2 regions of the Aliirhizobium cellulosilyticum genome follow, and region 1 is predicted to be linked to the other one. Evidence: predicted binding sites of a transcription regulator. Region 1 holds the regulator's gene; the other holds the start of a gene.
The links. The regulator PhoB, encoded in region 1, activates phosphate uptake and scavenging genes when phosphate is short. The targets are predictions, from matches to a motif close to TGTCATNNANCTGTCAT.
Positions count from the first base shown of each region.

Region 2: a site for PhoB is predicted at 2,515-2,531, ahead of GGE33_RS03710 (DUF1045 domain-containing protein). Genes of this name have one in related genera too.

Region 1 covers NZ_JACIGW010000002.1:748,357-755,429, reverse strand. Annotated here, with positions in the region: gene pstC (phosphate ABC transporter permease subunit PstC) at 1-1,370, shown strand, start outside; gene pstA (phosphate ABC transporter permease PstA) at 1,367-2,683, shown strand; gene pstB (phosphate ABC transporter ATP-binding protein PstB) at 2,696-3,511, shown strand; gene phoU (phosphate signaling complex protein PhoU) at 3,559-4,272, shown strand; gene phoB (phosphate regulon transcriptional regulator PhoB) at 4,302-4,985, shown strand; gene GGE33_RS12385 (PACE efflux transporter) at 5,056-5,490, opposite strand; gene GGE33_RS12380 (GcrA family cell cycle regulator) at 5,690-6,229, opposite strand; gene GGE33_RS12375 (aspartate aminotransferase family protein) at 6,634-7,073, shown strand, end outside.
Region 2 covers NZ_JACIGW010000001.1:799,492-806,564, reverse strand. Annotated here, with positions in the region: gene GGE33_RS03720 (homocysteine S-methyltransferase family protein) at 1-833, opposite strand, end outside; gene GGE33_RS03715 (TetR/AcrR family transcriptional regulator) at 993-1,709, shown strand; gene GGE33_RS03710 (DUF1045 domain-containing protein) at 1,718-2,425, opposite strand; gene GGE33_RS03705 (NAD(P)/FAD-dependent oxidoreductase) at 2,552-3,775, opposite strand; gene mnmC2 (tRNA (5-methylaminomethyl-2-thiouridine)(34)-methyltransferase MnmC2) at 3,774-4,538, shown strand; gene GGE33_RS03695 (hypothetical protein) at 4,622-5,020, shown strand; gene GGE33_RS03690 (NADPH-dependent FMN reductase) at 5,144-5,713, shown strand; gene GGE33_RS03685 (acyltransferase family protein) at 5,896-7,032, shown strand; gene GGE33_RS03680 (PAS domain-containing hybrid sensor histidine kinase/response regulator) at 7,042-7,073, opposite strand, start outside.

The DNA.
Region 1 (7,073 bases):
GTCCCGGCTATTATGGCTCGTTCGTCGCGATCTGCGCCGTCCTGCCGGCCGCGATCGTTCTGGCTGCCTGGCTGATTGCCAGCCCGCTCTACATCAATTCCACCATTCGCGGCGGTTTCCCCGAGGATGTGAAGGCCAGGTCAGAAGCTGAGCAGGGTCTCGCTTTCGGCATGGTCAACTCGCTTGCCCGCGGCATGGATATCCTGACGCTGGACGAGATCGACAGGGTCGGCAGCAACCCTGCCGAACTTCGAAGCGCGCTCGGCGCCAAGGGCGTTGCGCTTGCCGGTGATCCGGAACCGTACATGGTCGAATCCGCCGGCGACCTCAATGCGATGAACAAGATCAGCAACCGTGTCATGACGGCTGTTGTGCTGATCGTTGCGCTGATTGGCGCAGGTCTTTCCTATACCCGCATCTCGCATCGCTTCCGCGCCCGCAACAGGGTCGAACGTGTCATCCTTGGCGCGCTTGTCGTCGCTTCGTCGATCGCGATCATCACGACGATCGGTATCGTCATGTCGATGCTGACGGAAGCCGGCCACTTCTTCGGCCGCGTTCCTGCCTGGGAGTTCTTCTTCGGCACCGTCTGGGATCCGCGTTTCGCTGCAGCCGGTGCGAGCGCCTCTGAGGGCCAGTTCGGTCTGATCCCGCTGTTGCTCGGCACGCTTTATATCGGCTTCGTCGCAATGCTCGTGGCCGTACCGGTCGGCCTGTTCTCGGCAATCTACATGTCGGAATATGCCTCGCCGAAGCTTCGTTCGATCGCCAAGCCGCTGCTCGAAGTTCTCGCCGGTATCCCGACCATCGTCTATGGCTTCTTCGCGCTGACCACGGTCGGTCCGTTCCTGCGGGATCTTTCCTCCAGCATCAACGGCATCGCCACCGGTGATTTCGCCAACTTCATCCAGGCGCAGTCGGTTCTCACGGCCGGTTTCGTCATGGGCATCATGCTGATCCCTTACGTTTCCTCGCTGTCGGACGACATCATCACCGCAGTGCCCCGCGCCCTTCGTGACGGTTCGCTCGGTCTCGGCGCAACCAAATCGGAAACCATCAAGAAGGTCGTCATGCCGGCTGCTCTGCCGGGTGTTGTCGGCGCTCTCCTGATGACCGCCTCCCGTGCCATCGGTGAAACCATGATCGTGGTTCTCGCTGCCGGTGTGGCGGCCCGCATGCAGCTCAATCCATTCGAGCCGATGACGACGGTGACCGTCAAGATCGTCAGCCAGCTGACGGGCGACCTTGAATTCACCTCGCCGCAGACGCTCGTCGCCTTCGCACTGGGTATCACACTCTTCGTGATCACGCTTTGCCTCAATATCTACGCGCTCTTCATCGTGCGCAAATACCGGGAGCAGTACGAATGACCGACGTGGTTTCTTCCCCCGCCGGCGTCCTGGCGAAGCCCGCCCGTCGCGATATCGGCATCAAGCGCCGCTACGCCGCAGAACGTCGCTTCCGCGCCTATGGCATCGCCGCCCTGTCCTTCGGGCTTCTTTTTCTCGCGCTGCTTCTGTGGTCGGTCGTTTCCAAGGGATATACCGCCTTCCAGCAGACGATGATCACCGTTCCGGTCGAATTCTCCGAACAGATCATCGACAAGGATAACGAGCGCGCCACCGATCCGCAGAAGCTGGTGACGGCCAATTACCCGCTCATCGCCCGTAATGCCGTCGCCAAGGTGCTCGGCGTTGCCGAAACCGATCGTTCGGGTCTGCGCGCCGTCAACCAGATGATCTCGGACGGCGTTCGTGGCCAGCTGCGTGACATGGTTGTCGCCAACCCACAGATCATCGGCACGACCCAGACGGTCTCGCTGCTTGCCGCCGGCGATATCGACAGCGCATTCAAGGGCCAGATCGATCTCTCCGTGTCGGAAAACAACCGTAAGGTTTCCGACCAGCAGGTCGGCTGGATGAACCAGCTTGCGGAATCCGGCGCCCTCGGAAAGCACTTCAACACCGGCATTTTCGTTAACGGCAATTCCAGCCGTCCGGAAGCTGCCGGCGTCGGCGTGGCCTTGATCGGCTCCTTCTACATGATGCTGATCGTGCTCGTCCTGGCGCTGCCGATCGGCGTTGCCGCCTCGATCTATCTCGAGGAATTCGCGCCGAAGAACAAGTTCACCGACCTGATCGAGGTGAACATCAACAACCTCGCGGCCGTCCCCTCCATCGTTTATGGTCTCTTGGGTCTGGCGGTCTTCATCAACTTCATGGGCCTGCCGCGCTCGGCTTCGCTGGTCGGCGGCCTGGTCCTGACGCTGATGACGCTTCCGACGATCATCATCGCCACCCGCGCTGCATTGAAGGCGGTTCCGCCATCGATCCGTGCGGCGGCTCTCGGCCTCGGCGCCTCGAAGATGCAGACCATCTTCCATCACGTCCTGCCGCTTGCCATGCCGGGCATCCTGACCGGTACGATCATCGGCCTGGCGCATGCTCTCGGCGAAACCGCACCGCTGCTCCTGATCGGCATGGTCGCCTTCGTCGCCAACTATCCGACGACGCCGATGGATCCGTCGACAGCACTGCCGGTGCAGATCTACATGTGGGCAAACGAGGCGGAACGCGCCTTCGTCGAAAGAACTTCGGGAGCGATCATCATCCTGCTCCTGTTCCTCGTGGTCATGAATGTTGGTGCAATTCTGTTGCGTCGGCGCTTCGAACGCCGTTGGTAGGAGATCGACACAATGAATATGTTGTCAGAAGCAGCAGTTGAGAAGGCGCTGGACAAGAAGATGAATGAAGTCGCGTACAAGATGATTGGCAAGGACGTATCAGTCTATTACGGCGAGAAGCGCGCGCTTTTCGACGTGAACCTGAATGTCCGCGAAAACACGGTGACGGCGCTGATCGGCCCCTCGGGTTGCGGCAAGTCGACCTTCCTGCGCACGCTCAACCGCATGAACGACACGATCGAGGGCTGCCGCGTCACCGGCAAGATCACCCTTGATGAAGATGATATCTACGACAAGGAAATCGATGTCGTGGAACTTCGCGCCCGCGTCGGCATGGTGTTCCAGAAGCCGAACCCGTTCCCGAAGTCGATTTATGAAAACATCGCCTACGGCCCGCGCATCCATGGTCTGGCCCGCAACAAGGCGGATATGGACCAGATCGTCGAAGCCAGCCTTCAGCGCGCCGGCCTCTGGGCGGAAGTCAAGGATCGTCTTCATGAAGGCGGGACCGGTCTCTCCGGTGGTCAGCAGCAGCGTCTCTGCATCGCCCGTGCGGTTGCAGTTTCGCCGGAAGTCATCCTGATGGACGAACCCTGCTCGGCGCTCGACCCGATCGCCACCGCAAAGGTCGAGGAACTGATCCACGAACTGCGCGCCAACTATACGATCGTTATCGTCACCCACTCGATGCAGCAGGCCGCCCGCGTATCCCAGCGTACCGCCATGTTCCACCTTGGCCAGCTGGTCGAAGAGAACGACACGGACAAGATGTTCACCAATCCGGATGACCAGCGCACCCAGGATTACATCATGGGCCGCTTCGGCTGATTGGCCGTTGCCTGTTGCCCGCTGCTACGGATTTTGAGGACAAAGAGATGGTATCAAGTCATATCCTGTCGGCCTACGACGAAGAACTGAAGTATCTGCGCCGCCGCATCTCGGAAATGGGTGGCCTTGCGGAACAGATGTGCGGCGATGCCGTGCGCGCCCTGGTCAATGGTGACTCTGCCCTGGCCCAGAAGGTTATCTCCGACGACGTGATCCTGGATCACGCCGAGCGCGAGATCCAGGACAAGGCGATCGTCACTATCGCCAAGCGTCAGCCGATGGCTGCCGACCTGCGCGAAATCATCGGGACGCTGCGCATCGCAGCCGATCTGGAACGCGTCGGCGATCTCGGCAAGAACACCGCCAAGCGCGTCATTGCGGTTCAGGGCCATGGCGTTCCCCGCAAGCTCGCCCGCGGTCTGGAACACCTCTCCGATCTCGCGGCTGTACAGCTCAAGGAAGTGCTGGATGTCTATGCCAGCCGTTCGGCCGAAAAGGCAGAAGCGATCCGCCTGCGCGACGAAGAAATCGACGCCATGTACACGTCGCTTTTCCGCGAACTCCTGACCTACATGATGGAAGATCCGCGCAACATCACCACCTGCACGCATCTTCTGTTCTGCGCCAAGAACATCGAGCGTATCGGTGACCACGCGACCAACATCGCGGAAACCATCTACTACATGACGACGGGTGCTGTGCCGGAAGGCGAGCGTCCCAAGGACGATACGGCGAACACCGTCGGCGCGATTGCTGACTGATTTTGCCTGTCTGATGGAGTGTATCTAGTATGCAGCCGAGAATTGCGGTCGTGGAAGACGAGGAGGCGCTCAGCGTCCTCCTCCGTTATAATCTCGAAGCCGAAGGCTACGAGGTCGAAACCATTCTGAGAGGTGATGAGGCCGAAATCAGGCTTCAGGAGCGTGCTCCGGATCTTCTGGTTCTCGACTGGATGCTGCCAGGCGTTTCCGGCATCGAATTGTGCCGGCGCCTGCGCATGCGGCCAGAGACCGAGCGCCTGCCGATCATCATGCTGACAGCGCGCGGCGAGGAAAGCGAACGTGTTCGCGGTCTGGCGACCGGTGCCGACGACTATGTCGTCAAGCCGTTCTCGACGCCGGAACTGATGGCGCGTGTCAAGGCGATGTTGCGCCGTGCCAAGCCCGAGGTTCTCTCCAGCGTCTTGAAATGCGGTGATATCGAACTGGATCGCGAGACCCATCGCGTTCATCGCAAGAGCCGTGAAGTACGCCTTGGCCCGACCGAATTCCGTCTCCTGGAATTCCTCATGGTCTCGCCTGGCCGCGTCTTCTCGCGCTCCCAGCTTCTGGATGGCGTCTGGGGCCACGATATCTATGTCGACGAACGCACCGTCGACGTGCATGTCGGCCGCCTGCGCAAGGCGCTGAACTTCTCCAACATGCAGGATGTCATCCGCACCGTTCGCGGTGCCGGCTATTCGATGGAATCCTGATACGCGGGATAGCATCTGGAATGCAGGTTTCTCAGCCCGAGTGCGGTCATCCGCCTCGGGCTGAAGCATTTCAGGCCTTGGCTTCTTCCTGCCACTCAGGCAGCGGAAAGATCCGGTCGTAGGCCAGATTGAAGAAGAACGCATAGACCAGGTAGAACAGGGCGAACGAGATATCCATCACGAGCGCCTGCATCAGGCTCACGCCCAGATACCAAGCGATGAACGGCATGAGCACGATCAGCAGTCCGAGTTCGAACAGCACGGCATGTGCAACGCGCAGCGCCATGGTTTTCTGCGTACCGCCGCGATACGTCTGCATCAGGTGGTCGAAGCCGAGATTGTAGAGATAGTTCCAGCCGGTCGCCAGCGTTGCCGAAACGATCCCGACGACACCGATATGTTCGACCGGTATGCCGAAGACGAAAGAGGCGAGCGGTGTGAAAATCGCAAGCCCGATGATTTCGAAGCTGATTGCGTGACGAATACGGTCGCGTGTCGTGCGCATTTTATACCCCATTGGGTTATCCGGGTCGTCCCGGCATCAATGCCCATTCTGGGGGAGGTCGTCCTCACGCCTTTTCAGATAGGTGTTTGTGGCGCAGGAGGCAAGGCGCAGGCGGGCAAGGCTGCCTTGCAGAACCCGCAGCACGGCAAACAAAAAAGCGGGCCGAAGCCCGCTTGATCGTTGTTTATGGTGCCGAACTTTACGCCCGTGCAGCGCTCGGACGGCGGCGCTCGTTGACCGGCTGGTAGGCGAGCTTCGCATGGTAGGTGCAGTAAGGCGAATTATCCGGGGACTCACAGCCACAGAAGTGGAAATCGTCCGTCAGCGGATCGCCGACGGGCCACTTGCAGGTGCGTTCGGTCAATTCGGTCAGCGCCAGCTTGCGGGAAATCGGCAGGACAACGTTGGAAGCGGGACGGTAGACCAGTTCCTGCGAAGCCTCGAACTCGACCTCTTCCTTGAGCGCGGTTGCGCCGACCGGACGGGCGACCGGGCGTGCTGCCGGACGGGTGGCGAATGTCTGCTGGGGACGGGAAGTAGTTGCTGCTGGGCGCTTTGCCGTACGGTTCGTCGCGATTGTGCCGCCCGCCTTTGCGCGGCCCGGCAGGTTGAGGCGATGGACCTTGCCGATCACGGCATTGCGGCTTACGCCTCCAAGTTGTGCGGCGATCTGGCTGGCGCTCAAGCCTTCCGACCACAACCTTTTCAGTTTTTCAACGCGCTCGTCCGTCCAGTTCATGCCCGTTCTCCGCCTTTGAACGTTGGTGGCATGCAGAATCCCTCACCAATGTCGCGCGATACATCTCGCAACAGGCACTATATCTATGCTTTTGGTGACTAGTTCCGCCGCATGCAGTCTAGTAATTGATCTTTAACCTAGAGGTCCGCAGACTCCGTGACAAGAGTCCCCGGAATCGCCACGAATCGATTTCCCGGTTTTCCCCAACTTGCTTTCCGGGAGAGTCATTTTTGTCACAGCTGTCGGCAGGGTTGCGTCCTTGCAGCAAAATGCCTTGAAGCCCCAGATTTCCGTGAGTTTTATTGACATCACATGGATGAGTGGCGATAGTGCCGCGGCCGCCCCGAGGGCGGCATTTTGATTTTTTGAATATCCGCAATCGGATGCATTAGGAGTGAGCCGCCATGGCTGAATCTGCGCTTTTCGACACCTTTGCCCGGGCCCCGCTGCGCTTTGAGCGTGGCGAAGGCGTTTGGCTTGTGACGGAAAGCGGCGAGCGATATCTCGACTTCGGTGCGGGTGTCGCTGTCACGTCCTGCGGCCATGCCAATCCGCATCTGGTCGAAGCGCTGAAATCGCAGGCCGAGAAGGTCTGGCATCTGTCCAATCTTTATGAAATCCCGGAGCAGGAGCGCTTGGCGCGCCGTCTGGTCGACGCAACCTTTGCGGACAAGGCCTTCTTCACCAATTCGGGTGCGGAAGCGCTGGAATGCGCAATCAAGACGGCCCGCCGTTATCACTATTCCAAGGGGCACCCGGAAAAGTTCCATATCATCACCTTTGAAGGTGCCTTCCACGGCCGGACGATCGCAACGATCGCAGCCGGCGGCCAGGAAAAATATAT
Region 2 (7,073 bases), on a different contig from region 1:
TGTCGACCGAGCTCCTGAGGATCGCCGATATCGATTTCAGTCGCCTCGTCCAGCTCTGCATGGCTCTTGGAAGAGGCATTGGCGCGCACACCGCCGATCCTGTGCAGCCAGGTATCACCGTCGACGAAAGCCTGTTCGAAGTGGACGGGGTGGGCGCAGTTGACCATGTAATAGGCGGGACCATTTGCGGTCATGTCATCCGTCATCTCGATCGCTTCCCGCAAGGACATGCCGTTTGCGAGCCTTCCATTGGTCTCGACCGTGAAAGAGATCACGACGGGCAGCCCTGTCTCCCTGGCAGCCCGCACGATACCGATCGCCTCTTCGGTCGTGTTGATCGTCATGGCGCTCAGCATATCAACCGGTGTTTCGGCAAAGGCATCGATCTGATGGGCGTGATAATCCTCCGCCTCGGCCACGGACATCCGGCCCTGCTTGTAGGCGTCTCCCCGCGGCCCGATCACGCCGTTGAGCAGAATGGGCATACCCGGCCTTTGCCATTTTTCCCGCAAGCCAGCGACATAGTCGACGGAGCGAATATTGAGCGCCCAGAGTGCAGCAAGATCATATCCGAGCTTTGCCGCCCAGTCCGGGTTGGCCCGCCAGGTCGGTGTATCGAGCAGGAAACCCCGCCCATACTTCCGTGCGAGCGATAGATAGGCCTCATAATAAGCATCCAGCTCGGCGCGCCCGCTGGCATCATCGATGAGCGGGAAGGACGCGAAAAACGGCAGTTCCAGACCACGGTGGAAGATCAGCGTCGTCTCCAGCCCGCCATCGGTCAGATATATCTCTTGCCCCAGATGCGGCAGGCGTTGGCGATCGTTTTTCATCGTCATCTCCTGTGATATGATCGCCGCGGCGCGAAAACAGGCATGTCCCGAAGCTGCAGCTTGCCCGTTTGTTTTGCGCCCGGTGGACGCTTTGATCTACGCGGCTTGCGGTACAGCACGGCAACATATCGAAAACGTGAGCTCGCTCAGGGGGATACCATGTCCCGAAAGACCGAGGATTTGGCCGGGCAAGGCCTGGATGGCGCAAAAACCGTACCTCCGGTACAGTTTTCCTACGCCCGCGTACCGAAAAAGGGTGAAGCAACTCGCGAGCGAATCCTCGAGGTCGCGCAGATATCCGTGCTGTCCAAGGGCTTTGCCGCGACCTCGATCGAAGAAGTCATCGCTGAAGCCGGTATCACCAAGAGCGGTTTTTTCTACCACTTCCACGACAAGAACGAACTCGCCCGCGAGATGCTGCGCCGCTACGTGACCGAGAACGACCGCCTCTTCGACGACATTTTCGACCGCGGGCGAGAACTCGCGGATGATCCGCTACAGGCTTTCCTGATTGGCCTCAAACTGCTGTCGGAACTGGCGCGCGACCTGCCGGGCGTGCATCCTGGCTGCATCATCGCTTCTATCTGTTATCAGGAGCGATTGTTCGATCGCGAGATCCACATGCTTAACGCCAGCTCTGTTGCCTCATGGAACAGGCGCTTCCTCGGTTATCTGGAAGAGATCGCCGCGGTGCACCCGCCGCAGGAGCCGATAGAACTGAAGGATCTCGCCAACATGCTGTCATGCACCTTCGATGGTGCCATCATCATGTCCAAGGTCCTGAACGATCCGACCCATCTGGAGCGGCAGATCCTGAGCTACCGCACCTTCATCAAACTGCTGTTCAGCCAGCAACAGCCGGATCGGCCAGCCTGAAGCAGTACTCAGGCGATCTTGCGGGCTGCCACACGGCCCATCGGGTGCAGCGAATGAACCTGAAGCGGCGCACCCGGCTCTTCTTCGACGAACAGCGCCAGGTTGGCGACCTCGACCGGCTTTGTCAGATAGGGCGAGAAATAATCTCTCAGTGCCGGTTCGATAAAGGTGCTGTCGCGCGGCAGGAGCGGCCCCGTCAGCGCCATGTGGAAACGGAACTCGTCCATTACGTAAGGATGGCCCCAGCGATAGAGATTGGCGAATTGCGGAGCCGAGAGATCGCCCGGATCGCTGCGCTCGAATTCCGCATCCGACAACGGTGCGCGAAATACGTCGAACTCCTGCACGACTGCGCAGGCAAACAGTCGCATCCGTTCACAGGGAATTTCCGGCACGAGGCCGAAGAAATTGCCGAGCCTTGCCACTTCCAGTGGTGGCAGCTGGAATGGCTCGTGAGAGCCTGCAAACCGCATCAGGTGCCGCAGCAGCATGGGCTCGCTGATCTCGGGCGCAAGCCGGAAGGGTGCCTTCAATGCAGCGTGAAACCCGCTGCGGCGCGGGATGGCGGTGTGAAAGGAGATCTCGTGAAGACCGACGCCACGAATGGCAGGCGGCTCGGTAGCGTCTCCGGAAAAGGCGTTACGGCCGAGCCATTGCGACGCGGCGAGCGTCAGCGGATCATGTGCCGGTGGCGTGAAATATATGGCATAGCGCATGCGTCACCTTCTCGTGCATCCCTGTCAACCGCCCTGTTTAATTACGCATTTGCTTATTCAGTCCCTGATCAGGGACCTATGCGATTTGCGTGACAGATTAACGACGAAGATGAAGAAGATTCGCGTTTAGCGCGAAGCGACCGAAAGGTGGTTCTCCAGCAAAAACGATGCAGGAACCGGCATTATCCTGCCGGAAACGGCATCAAGCGCAGCCGCGGCCAGAAGATGCGCCACCCCGAAACTGACCTTGAAGCCCCCCGTCAGCGCGATCACGTTCGCGTTGTCCGGATGCGGCCCGACCATCGGGTCGCGATCGATCGCCTTTGGGCGCAGGCCGGCCCATCGTTCCACAACCGGAGCATCGCTGAGCGACGGCACGAGCGCCCTCGCCTTTGCAACGAGATCCTCAAGCTGATGATCGGTGGAGTACGGTTCGTCAAAAGCCTCCTCGCTGGTGCTGCCGAGCGCGATATCGCCATTGTCATGCGGCACGAGATAGAGACCATTGAGATAAAGAAGCGGCAGGTCCGGATCGGCCCCGGCCCTCAGCAGTGCCGCCTGTCCCTTGACCGGCTGGCCGATCGGTTGCGGCAGCGGATCGGACAAGCCCTCGATCAGCGGAAAAGCCTGATGGCCGGCGGCGACAATGCAGGCACCGAAGGCGATGCTCGTTCCATCGGCAAATTCCACACGGCTCGATGCGCCGTCGATGCGCGAGGCTGAAAGCCCCTCCACCACGGTAACGTGACGGCCGGCATTGAGGCTTGCGCCAAGCGCCTCGGTCAGCTTGCGCGGCGAGACCCTGGCGGCAAAAGTATCGTGCACAATGCCGGCCTCGCAGAACGAGGCATCCGGCCAGCCGGGATGCGGTGTCTGGTCGGCAACATGCCAGTGAAAGCGACGACCGGCCTGATCCCAGTGCGTGGCCGCGTCTTCGGAATGGCGAAACGCGATCGCCCGCAGATGCGATTTCGGCAATGGGATCAGGCGACCGGTGCGGCGATAACCGCATGAAAGCCCCGTATCGGCCTCGATTTGCGCCACCTCGTCCTCGAGGGAAAGCAGCGCGTCGAACTGGAACTGTTTCTTGTCGTTCCACTTGTCCGGCATATGCGGCATCAGCGCACCGAGCAGCCCGCCGCTCGTGCCGTGGCCGAGTTTTCCGCTGTCGACGAGCACGGTGCGGATGCCAAGCCGCTCGGCCTTTACCGCGGCCCACAGGCCCATGATGCCGCCGCCGAGGATGACCAGATCGGCAAAGGCCGGAAGGGTTGCCGCGCCACGCGCAGAACCGATAGTCCGCTCTCCAGATTGACCGCCAGCGCCAGCCGGATTATCCGCATTGCTCATGAGCGACAATGATCCCGAATTGAAGACAGTTGAGGGCGAAAGCCCGGCATTCCAGACACTCGACTGGCACGAAGGCGATATGCCGTATTCCCAGGAATTTGGCGATCACTTTTATTGCCGCACCGACGGGCGGCTGGAATGCGGCCACGTCTTCCTTTCCGGCAACGGCCTGCCGGAGCGATGGGAGACAATGTCTCCGACCGGAGATGGATTTCGTATCGGCGAACTCGGTTTCGGCACCGGCCTGAATTTCTGTGAGACCTGGCGGCAGTGGAAACTCACGCGCAAGCCGGGCACGCATCTGCACTTCACCTCGTTCGAACTTTACCCGATGAAGCGCGACGAGATCGATCGCGCGCTCTCCCGCTGGCCACAAATCGATGCTGAGCGGCAGGCGCTTGTTGCGGCATGGCCGGATGAGCCGACCGGTCATGTCACATTTGCGCTCGACGAACAGACGCGCCTGACCGTTGTCTGCGGCGCAGCATTCGATGGCGTCACGGCGTCGGAGCCTGATTTCGATGCGTGGTTCCTCGATGGCTTCGCCCCGTCACGCAATCCCGCCATGTGGTCGCCCGAACTGATGCAGGCGCTGTTTGATCGCACCAGACCGGGCGGCGGCTTCGCCACCTATGCCGCTGCGGGCTTCGTCCGTCGCAACCTCGGCGCCGCCGGCTTCATCGTCGAACGCCGTTCCGGTTTTGCCGGCAAGCGCGAAATGCTCTGCGGCACGCGGCCCAATCTCTCGTCCGCGGTCGACTGATCCCGGAAACTCGAAATTCCGCAACCGATCCTCTATCCGAAGAGCGCATATCGGTTTGACTGAAAACCGACAAAGGAACGCAGATGTCGATCACTGTACAGAAAACAATTCCCGCTGCCCGCATGCGTCAGTTCCACCAGATGGTCGATCGCTGGCTTCAGGAAGGCCCGATCAAACTCGCGACCAATGCCACGCTGACTGCAATGGACAATGCCGGTATCCCGCAGGCTGAACAGGTGGCGATCCTTGAGGACCGGGATATCATCATGAAGCACAATATGCGCCTCGGTCTGATCAGCGAAGTATTCGCAGCGGCTATCGAAAAGGCCGTGAAACCGTCCCGGTCGGCAAGCGAAGCGCAGGACGAGATTGCTCGGCTGATCGTAACGGCGGTTGGCATCCGTCAGGATGATGAAAGCGAACTCGTCACATTCAACTTCGCGACCCAAAGCGAGGCAGACGCATTCGACGAGGCCATCTGACGGCCAGCGTTGGAATTCCGCATAGCCCCTGCACCCGCACATAGCAGCTATTCGCAATGAGCACCTGCATCCTTGTGCCGCAGGGGTCAAACAGATGCCTGTGTTCAACATAGGAATTTCAGCATGTCATTGAAGCTTAACGTGATCATCGGCAGCACCCGTCCCGGCCGTGCGGGCCCGGCCATTGGCAAATGGGCCGCCGAACACGCAAAGACACACGGCAAGTTCGAAGTCGAGCTCGTCGATCTCGCCGATTTCAACCTGCCGCTTCTCGATGAGCCGAACCATCCGCGCATGCAGAAATACCAGCATGAGCATACCAAGCGCTGGGCCGAAAGCGTCGCATCCGCCGACGCCTATCTGTTCCTGACGCCGGAATATGACTATTACCCCAATGCCGCGCTGATCAACGCACTGCAGGTTCTGTCGCTCGAATGGTCGTTCAAGCCTGCCGGCGTACTGAGCTACGCCCACGTCTCCGGCGGCCTTCGTGCCGCCCAGGAACTGCGCATGCTGATCTCCAATCTCAACATGATGCCGATCCCACAGACGGTTCCGATCCCCTTCTTCACCAACTTCATCGACGAGCAGAAGGTATTCAACCCGACCGCCCCGATGAACGAGGGCCTGAACGCAGCACTCGACCAGCTGGCAACGTGGGCAACGGCCCTGAAGGCTGGCCGCCAGGGCTGAGCCGCTTGAAAGCTGCAGAGAAATGCGAAGGGGAGCCGTCACATCCGGCTCCCCTTTTTGATTGTTTTGTTAGGTTCTGCAGACCGGAGCCATATTGAGGCCACATCCCTTTCCTTTTTGTCGCACTGCAACATTTTCAGGCTATGAGGCTGGGGTAGCCGATGCCAACGGGAGACGATCTTATGGCGAAAGCCGAGCAGGGATACCGTATCGCATGCCTGGATGGCTTACGCGGCCTGGCAGCACTCTGGGTGCTGGTCGGACACGCTCACATTCTGACGGGTTTCCGCATACCCATCATTGGCGATCCCGACCTCGGCGTCGACCTGTTCGTCATGCTCTCCGGCTTCCTGATGGTGTTTCACTATCAGCTTCGGAAGAAGAAGGAGCCTTGGGAGGCGCCGGGCACATGGTCCGCCTTCTGGATCAGGCGCTTCTTCCGCATCGCCCCGCTCTATTACGTCATGCTTTTCGCAGCATTGGCGCTCGGCCCGATGATCTATGACGCCCGCTCGACGATCGACGCCTTCAATGCCGTTCCGCCACAGCCAGCAGCCCGCTATATCGACGACAGCCTCACGAACTACCTGCTGCACCTGAGCTTCCTTTTCGGCCTCAGCCCGACATACGGCTATCGGACGGCACTGCCGGACTGGAGCATCGGGCTGGAAATGCAGTTCTATGCGGCCCTTCCCTTCATCATGATCATCGTCGGCCGGCTCGGCTGGGTCAGATCCATGATCGGTGTCGTCGCGGCCGGCATCGCCACCGTCTATGTCGTCACAAGGATCGGCTATCATTTCCCGATGCCGACTTTCCTGCCGCTCAAGATGCATGTCTTTGCCGCCGGCATGTTGCTCGCGGCAGCGCTCGACTTGAGCAATCGGCGTGCCTTTGCCTATGCGGCGCTCGCCTGCCTGTTCGTGCTCATTCCGGTCGGCGGCGTGATGAACCCGATGCACGAAATCGTCCGTCTGGCACTGGTCGCCATCTTTTTCGCGCTTGTCCATGCACACCGCCTACCGTCGGCGATCTCCGGCGTGGCGGAGACGATCTCAAATCAGCTCGGCAACCGGCTCTTCCACACGCTCGGCGAACTCTCCTTCGGAGCCTATCTCGCCCACCTGCTGATCATGCAGCCGGTCGTAGCCTTCCTGATCCGGAATTTCGAAATGAGCGATACGACACGATGGCTGGTGACGTTGGTCATCACCCTCCCCCTCACCTATGCAGTGGCGGCGATTGGTTACAGTCTGATCGAAATGCAGGGGTCGATGATCGGCAGAAGCCTGACCCGGCCACGGACCGCCGCGGCCTGATCATCTCTCTCAGCGCGATTGCGTTGAAAGCCGCGCGCCGC